One region of the Acetobacter persici genome, then DNA from elsewhere that is predicted to be linked to it. Evidence: riboswitches for the same ligand, from Rfam matches in the RefSeq annotation. Region 1 holds a riboswitch; the other holds the start of a gene.
The links. A riboswitch is a leader RNA that binds a small molecule or an ion and turns the genes downstream of it on or off. The one in region 1 is predicted to bind cobalamin.

Region 2: another riboswitch for cobalamin. It lies ahead of cobG (precorrin-3B synthase); the one in region 1 lies ahead of JK199_RS03100 (TonB-dependent receptor).

Annotation. Positions count from the first base shown of each region.
Region 1 is NZ_JAERKU010000002.1:196,237-200,406, forward strand. Features, by position in the region: gene JK199_RS03090 (PepSY domain-containing protein) at 1-1,347, opposite strand, end outside; gene JK199_RS03095 (hypothetical protein) at 1,344-1,754, opposite strand; cobalamin riboswitch at 1,794-2,004, opposite strand; cobalamin riboswitch at 2,131-2,340, shown strand; gene JK199_RS03100 (TonB-dependent receptor) at 2,428-4,170, shown strand, end outside.
Region 2 is NZ_JAERKU010000001.1:189,425-193,594, forward strand. Features, by position in the region: gene JK199_RS00855 (precorrin-2 C(20)-methyltransferase) at 1-130, opposite strand, end outside; gene JK199_RS00860 (precorrin-8X methylmutase) at 130-759, opposite strand; gene cobG (precorrin-3B synthase) at 746-1,993, opposite strand; cobalamin riboswitch at 2,122-2,369, opposite strand; gene JK199_RS00870 (aldo/keto reductase) at 2,491-3,546, shown strand; gene panC (pantoate--beta-alanine ligase) at 3,639-4,170, shown strand, end outside.

The DNA.
Region 1 (4,170 bases):
AATGCTTCGGTGCGTCAGGGTTCTGCGCAGTCCGGCCTGAAAATCCAGATCATGAAACCCGTACACCAGCCAGCGGGACCGGCGGGCAGGGCCGTCCAGAATGGTCTGCACAGCGCCGGACTGTCCATCCAGATAGGTCAAGGTGCCATCCGCCGCCTGTGCCCGCCAGACGGGAAAATGGCGTTGATGCGTGGGGCGGCTGAAGTAATAGGCATCCGCCTGCGTTAGAAACGTCAGATCGTCCGGCGTTTTCAGCAAGCCTGCGGACTGCAGGGGCTGCCTGATCTGCTCTGGGGTGAGAGGGGCTGGAGTGAGGGCTTCATCCAGTCTCCGGCTCCTGAGGCCGGCAGCGGTTTGCTCCGTGATCTGCATAAAAACTTTGCTGTTTAGAAAAGCCGTTTTTATGCCGGTGCATCCGGGTGGTGCGGCACTTATCAACCGTGAGAGAACCTGATGGATCTCCGCGCCGGTCGCCGTGCCAGTCACGCGCAGGGGGCGGGTCGCGTTTGGATTGCTTTGAAACAGGCCTGCGGGAGACATGGTAAGCAGCCCGGTTGTAACCCATAAAAGGGCCAGTACACCAAACACCGCGCCACTGAGGTGATGGACCCCATGCCACCTTTTATAAGGGGTAAAAGGGGCGGCGCGGCGGAGGCGCAAAACGCCAATCCATAGCCCGGTAACGGTGAGAAAAACTCCTGTGCCAGACAAAAGAATAACGACGTCGCTCCAAACCGCCGGGTGCTTGCGCAGCACCGCCGGGTAAAGCCAGTGTGGAATAGCCCCCACCCATGCCCAGAGGCGGGTGGAGCGTGTTGTGGCCTGCATGACCTCTCCGGTCAGGGAGGAGACGTACACCTGCGTGTGCGCCGCATCGGGAAACAGAAAGCGATAAAAGCCATTTTCCCGGCCATGCGTATCCAGAACCCACTGGTCGTCTGTGGTCAGGCCATCAAAGACGGGGCGGCCTTGTGCGCCGGTGGCCCGCGCGTATCGGATGGCGCTGGCAGCAGCATCTTCCGGGGGGATGCGCCCCGCATGGCCGGTGCGCAGGTCCAGCGCAAAAGGTGGGCCTTCCTGTGGCGTGAGTGTCAGAACCGGTTCGTGCCCTACCATATTGATCTGAAAAGCCTGAAAGCGTTCTGTGCTGCCCAGTTCAGCCAATTTCGGAAGTATGGCGGGCCAGTGGATTTCCGTCGGAACACGGCGCAGGGCGCTTTCCTCCGGCTGAGGCCATGTGTGCCAGAGCATGACAAGGCCGGAGGCGCACCAGCCTGCCATCAGCAGGCCCATGCCAATGCCCAGCCATCGGTGGGTCAGATACAGCGTCCGGCGGAAGGCCTTCATGCGGGGCTGTTATACAGCGCCATGGCGGCGTTCTGGGCGCCGCGCGTCCAGTGGACGGCAACATAGGCCCGCACAATGCGCTGCGCGGCAGCGGGCGGCATGTCCGTGCTGAGGGCTGGCATGGCTTCAAGATAGTCAGAGGCGGTGAGGAGCAGCGGCCGGAAAGCCTCTTCCAGCACAGCACCCCGTTCCCGGTGGGGGGCGGGCAGGGACGGGACCAGTTTGAGGAAGAGTGCGTGGCCGTTCTGGGCAATGACCTCCTCCTGCTCAGGAGGCGGCAGGTGCGCCAGATGCGCGGCCTGCAAGGCATGAGCGCGGGACGGGCAGGCGCTGAGCAGGCGGGAAAAAGCCGGGTGATATGCCTCTTCTGGTTGAAAAGGTCGGGGGAAGGGGGAAAACGGTCCCACTGGTATACTCCTGCCTTCCGGTACATCCCGCCCGGCGGCGCGGTCTGAACGACAACAGCAGGTCTCCTGGCTCACGGTTAAACGTCCGTCTCCCGCCTTCCCGGTTGTGCACCAGTGGCGTGCCTTGCGGCAAAAAGACACGGACAGACCGCCTACAGTTGCGGGAGCAGCGACCGACTGAGCCGTGCGGCACGGCATACGGTCTTCCCTTTTAACCCGCCTGCGCGGGGCTGTTGACTGACAGGGAGAGACTGTACGCAAATGCCGGTTTTGCGCAACAGGCTGGGATGCAACGTGTGCACGGCCTGCGCCTTAGAGCCGTTTTTTATGGGGTATAAAGCAGCACGTTCGTTGACAAGGTTTTTCAGACCCTGTTTACGCTGCACGCAGCAATGGTGCTTTGTGGCTGCGTGCGCGGCCAGAAGGCTAAGAGGGAAATCGGTCCAAGCCGATGCTGCCCCCGCAACTGTAAGCTGAGAGGGCTTGCGGCGTTTATGCCACTTTCTGTGCCACCCACAGGGGGGAAGGCAGCCGCAGGACCCGAGGACCAGCAAGCCAGGAGACCTGCCATTACGCCAAAGTCACGGACGGAGCTGCCATACGGGGTGATGTGGCGGCGAGGCACGGTTTGCTCAGTGCCTCCATCGCGGTGACGTTGTTTTGGAGCGAACCCGTGCGTCCAGTCTCTTATGCCCTCAGTCTTCTGTTCGGCATCAGTTGCGTGCCCGCAGCCTATGCGGCCACCCCTGATCCCTCAGACCCGAAAGGCAGCGCTGCCCATCCGTATAAAAAACGGACAGCAGTACCCCCGGCCAGAAAGGTGGCAGGCCCTGAATATATCACGGCTTATGGTAAAACTGCCCCTCTCCAGATAACACCCGCAGTCGGTGGGAAACTTGGCCTGTCCATCCAGCACACGCCGGGCACACTCAATGTGGTCTCGCATGATCTGATGATGCAGCGCGGTTATGCTCAGGCTGAGGCCGCGGCAGACAGCGCGCCGGGTGTTTCCTCTGGCGGGTCTCCGGGGTCACCCGCGCAGCTGATGATGCGCGGCTTTACCGGCAACCAGATTCTGGTGCTGCATGATGGCCAGTATTTTGGCCCGACCACCATGGTCAACCGGCCTCAGAACACCTTCAATCTGGAAAGTGTGCAGGTGCTTAAAGGCCCGTCCTCCGTGCTGTATGGGCAGGGGGCCGTGGGCGGCACGGTGGATATGCGTAGCCGTACGCCCACGTTTGATGGCCCGCATGCCAATGCGCTTGTGTCCTACGGCAGTTTTAATACGTGGAACGCCGGGATTGGTGGCTCCGTGCCCATTACGCAAACGCTTGCGTTGCGCACGGATTTCAGCCGGACATCGTCTGACGGATTTGTAAAAGGAGCTGACCCGCACTCGGATGATTTTACGACAACCTTGCTGTGGAAGCCGACGGAAAAGTTCACCGCGCGGCTGAGCATGGATTATCTGACGGACCGGCTTTCCACTTATTACGGCACGCCGCTGGTGGATCTGTCGCAAACAGGCGGGCGCGTAGGCGGTTTGCTAAGTTCCAGCAAAGGGTTGGGCCTTACCCGCGCGTCCCTGTGGCGGTACTATAACGTGCGGGACGGCAAGGCCGGGTCTGTCAACGCGACGCCCACACTGCATCTGGACTGGCGGGTGAACAGCCATGTTCTGTTTCATAACAGCAGCTATTTCATTTATTCCAAACGGCGCTGGAACAACGCGGAAAGCCTGACTTACATCAGCGCCCCCGGCCAGACGGATGCCGCAGGCAATGCCATTGCCCCCGGCAGCATCAGCCGGGACCGGTTTTATGTGTATCAGAACCAGCATCAGGTTGGGGATACGCTGCACGGGCAATTTGATTTTTCCATTTTCGGCATGAAGAACCGTTTTGTGCTGGGAGGCGACGCCTATTATCTGCGCTTCATCCGTAACCGGGGTTTTCCGGCTGCGGACTATGCGGACAGCGTCTCTCTTGTCAGCCCGGACGCCACGCCACTTGGGGCGTTTTCCGGGGAATATCCGTACATGAAATCCCCCACCACGATGGTGCAGGCGGGCCTGTTTTTAGAGGACGTGCTGACCATCCGGGATAATCTGCGGCTTGTGGGCGGCTTCCGGTATGACTGGCTCGCACTGGACCGGCAAAACTACCGGCAGAACGGGCAGTTTAACGCCGCAACCAGTTTTAAGGGGCACTACAACCCGGATAATTTCCGTATTGGTCCGGTGTTTGATCTGACAAAAAATGTCAGCCTTTACGGGGTATATACCACGGGGGAAGACCCTCCGGGCTCCAACCTGTTTCTGGCCAACCGGGGGCAGTTTACAAAACTCAGCCACTCCCGGCAGGGCGAAATTGGTGTGAAGGCCAGCCTGTGGGACGGGCGTTTGACCACCACT
Region 2 (4,170 bases), on a different contig from region 1:
GCCCCTGTGTGTCATGCCGGCAGAAATAGGCCACAACCGGCACCCCTTGCAGGGTTTTAACAGCCCGCAGCGTCATCAGGTCCGGGTCTCCCGGCCCCACGCCCACCACATGCAGCGTTCCGCGCACCATTACTCCACCTCACTCGCCAGCGCATTGACAGCCGCCGCGGCCATGGCACTCCCCCCCAGCCGCCCCTGCACAACCAGCCATGGGATATCATGCCTTTTTGCAAGGGCCTCCTTGGATTCCGCCGCCCCGACAAAGCCGACCGGCAAACCAATTACAGCCGCAGGTTTTGGCGCACCGGCATCCAGCAGTTCCAGAAGATGGAACAGGGCTGTAGGCGCATTCCCGATTGCCACAACGGCCCCGGCCAGCTTTTCCCCCCACAAGTCCAGCGCTGCGGCAGACCGGGTGTTGCCAATCTGCCGCGCAAGGTCTGGCGTGCGCGCATCCCGCAGGGTGCACACCACGGCATTATCCGCAGGTAGACGCGCACGGGTAATGCCATGCGCCACCATCTCGGAATCACACAGAACAGCGCAGGATTTTTTAAGGGATTTTCTTGCGGAAGATACAAAATCCTCCGTCATCATCACGGATTGTGCTACATCGACCATGCCACAGGCATGAATAATACGAACAACAATCTGGGCCTGCTCGGTGGAAAAACCGCTTAAGTCAGCTTCTGCGCGAATGGTCGCAAAGGAGCGTTCATAAATGGCAGCGCCATCGCGGATATAATCATAAGGCTGCATTTTTAACATCTCCTTCAGACAGAACCTGTCTCACGACCTTTGCACCATCACATTCCGGCACAACGCAGACGGGTTGATCCCCCGCGCGTCCGTTCCGGATCACGCCATATCCCTCCGCCCCGGCAACCAGCGTGACTGTCGCACGCCCCGGATGCGCACAGCCTTTGGCACACCCGGAGACGTGCATCTCCATCCCCTCCGGCAAAAGCGGAGCCAGTTGCAGCGCCAGCCGCCCTGTGTCGGCGGAAGCCTGCCCACAGCCTGACGCACCAATGCAGGCATAGACCCGCAAGCGCGGATCACTTGGATGCATAACAAGCCCTGAAATTTCCGGCATTTTCCTTAATCCGCCAAAAATCAGGCTCCCCCACGGTGTCATGCGCAAAATGCCCTCACCGGTCTGCGCAACATCTGCACAGGCCCGCAGCGTTGCTGCCGTCAGACGCCCCAGCGGCGCAGCCACCGCATAAAGATGGCCTGTCAGATGTCCGGCCCTCTGAACCAACGCACGACCGTGCTGCCTCTCTGTTCTGGCAGCATGTACCCATGCAACCCCGATTTCTGCAAACAGTCTCTGGGCAATAGCAGGCCCCCGCAAAGGGCGCATGGCCTCATGGCATTTTATAAAAGCACCCGCCAATGCAAGAGCCGTCTGCACAGCCTCAGACAAACCCTGCGGCTCTGAGCGGGCCTCACCACAGACAACGCGCCAGCCTCCCCACTCAGAAGCCGGGTTTTGTACAGCCTGAAGCATGATATCAGCCTGCAAAGACCCAACGGGGAAAAAACCACCGCCATCGACGCAAAACCCGAATTTATCAGGCAAAGCTGAAAGAGCGGGAGAGCCGATCAACCCGGCCCTCAACGCCTCCGCACACAGCATCGTCTCCCCCGCACAGGCCGGGTCCACGCCCGCCAGAGGGGATATCTGAAGTGCGAGCCGCCGTTCAGCATCCGGGTCTGCCTGCCCGAGGCCCGCCGCTATCATCCGCTGCGGGAAAGCACGGGCCGCTTCCGGCGCGAACCCCCGCAACTGCACATTTCCCCGGTTGGTCAGGCTGATCTGCCCGTTGCCGTCCTGCTCCGCAACATTGGCCAGCAGATGCGCCTGCGCTGCGGTTATCCGGCCCAGCGGCGGGCGTACACGTACCAGCCAGCCATCCGCCGCCTGCATGGGGGCAAACAGACCTGGGCACCATCCCTTCACCACTGGGGCAGAAAACGCGGCAGACATGAACACCCTTCAGTCAACACACAGCACAAGGCCGCATGGGGGTGTTCATCACAAGGCCATCAGGACAAACCAGATAGTAGCGCGTTGACCCAACGCACCATCACGCTCCGGACACCCCGCCAGACATGACACTCAGCACAAAGATGGCAGGTCTCCTGGCTCATGACACAAAACCCCCGGCGCTCCGGCAGTTTTCGCCTGTTTCCGCCCTTCCCGGAGCACGCTCCAGTGGGTCAACACTCCCAAAAACAAGAGTGCGGAAAACACGCCTGATGTCACATACAGTTGCGGGGGCAGCGACGGCCAAGAAACAGAAGGGTTCTCACCGTACTTCCCTTTTCATCCCCTGACGGGAACCATCTGCCCTTTGTTAAGCAGGCTCTCTGGTGGTTGTCAAAACAGAGTGAACGCCCTGACACCCTTGAAAACGTCCCTCTATACTGCCAGTTCAAAACGGTCATCCGCGTTCACTCTTCACCCACACGGAGAACAGCTTCATGCAGTATCGTCAACTTGGCCGGTCTGGCCTGCGTCTTTCTGCCCTTACCCTTGGCACCATGACATTTGGAGGCAAAGGGGACTTTGCAAAGACGGGGAATACCGACACAGCCGGGGCGCGCCGCCTGATTGACCTGTGCCTGGATGCGGGCATCACCATGTTTGATACGGCGGATATCTATTCCTCCGGGGAATCCGAAACTATTCTGGGGGAAGCCCTGAAAGGGCGCTCGCAGGAAATTCTGGTCACGACCAAAGCCCGCTTCCGCACGCAGGACGGACCAAACGGGGCTGGTTCCTCCCGCCTGCATCTCATTACCGCGTGTGAGGCCAGCCTGAAGCGCCTCGGCCGCGACCATATTGATCTGTATTATCTGCATGAATGGGATGGTCAGACCCCACTGGATGAAACACTGGAAGCCCTTGATACGCTGACCCGTTCCGGAAAGATCCGCTATAGTGGGGTTTCCAATTTCTCCGCGTGGCATATGATGAAAGCGCTGTCCGTTGCTGAGCGCAACAGGCTGATCGCCCCGGTATCCCAGCAGATTTATTATTCACTTCAGGCACGCGATGCAGAGTATGAACTGCTGCCCGCGGCTGTGGATCAGGGGATTGGCGTGCAGGTCTGGAGCCCGCTGGCAGGGGGCCTGCTCTCCGGCAAATATCGCCGTAACCAGCCAACACCCGCAGGCCGTCAGCTTGAAAATTTTGGCGAACCCCCGGTGCATGACAAGGAAAAGCTTTTTGATATTGTGGAAGTGCTGCTTGCTATTGGGGAAGAGCATGGCGTTTCCGCAGCGCAGGTCGCTCTGGCATGGACCATGCATCGCCCGGCCATTACCTCCGTCATTGTGGGCGCCCGCACGGAAGAGCAGTTGAAAGACAACCTGAAAGCCGCGGAACTCACGCTGTCGGAAGACCAGCTCAACCGCCTTAATCAGGCCAGCCAGCCTCCCCTGCTCTATCCCTACTGGCATCAGGCGAGCACCGCGGCAGACCGGCTCAGCCCGGCAGACCGTGTGCTGCTGGAACCATTCCTGAAAACACAGTAAGACGGCCCAGGACGGACAGTGGATTTCCCGGCAATCGTGCACAGACCGGGTAGTCCTCTGTCCTGCGCTTTTACTGCAAACCGGGATGCGTCATGAAGCTTGTAAGAACCAGACAGGAACTGACCGAGATTGTCACTCAGTGGCATAAGGACGGGGAGACAATCGGACTGGTGCCCACCATGGGGTCTTTGCATGAAGGCCACTTGACACTGGTGCAGGCGCTGGACGGCAAAGCTACCCGGCGGATTGTGACGATTTTTGTCAACCCGATCCAGTTTAACAACCCGGATGATTTCCAGCTCTATCCGCGCGGTCTGGACGCGGATGAAGCCCTTCTGGCACAAACCGGCGTAGTGGATGTTCTGTACGCCCCGGATGAAACCCAGATTTACCCGCCCGGCTTCTGCACGCGCATTACTGTTTCCGGCCCGGACAAGATGCTGTGTGGCGGGGACCGCCCCGGCCATTTTGATGGCGTGGCAACAATCGTCACCAAGCTGTTCATGCAAACCCGTGCCGATATTGCCGCGTTTGGGGAAAAAGACTTCCAGCAGCTTTGCATTATCCGCCGGATGGTAACGGACCTGGACCTGCCCGTGACCATTCTGCCCGTGCCCACCGTGC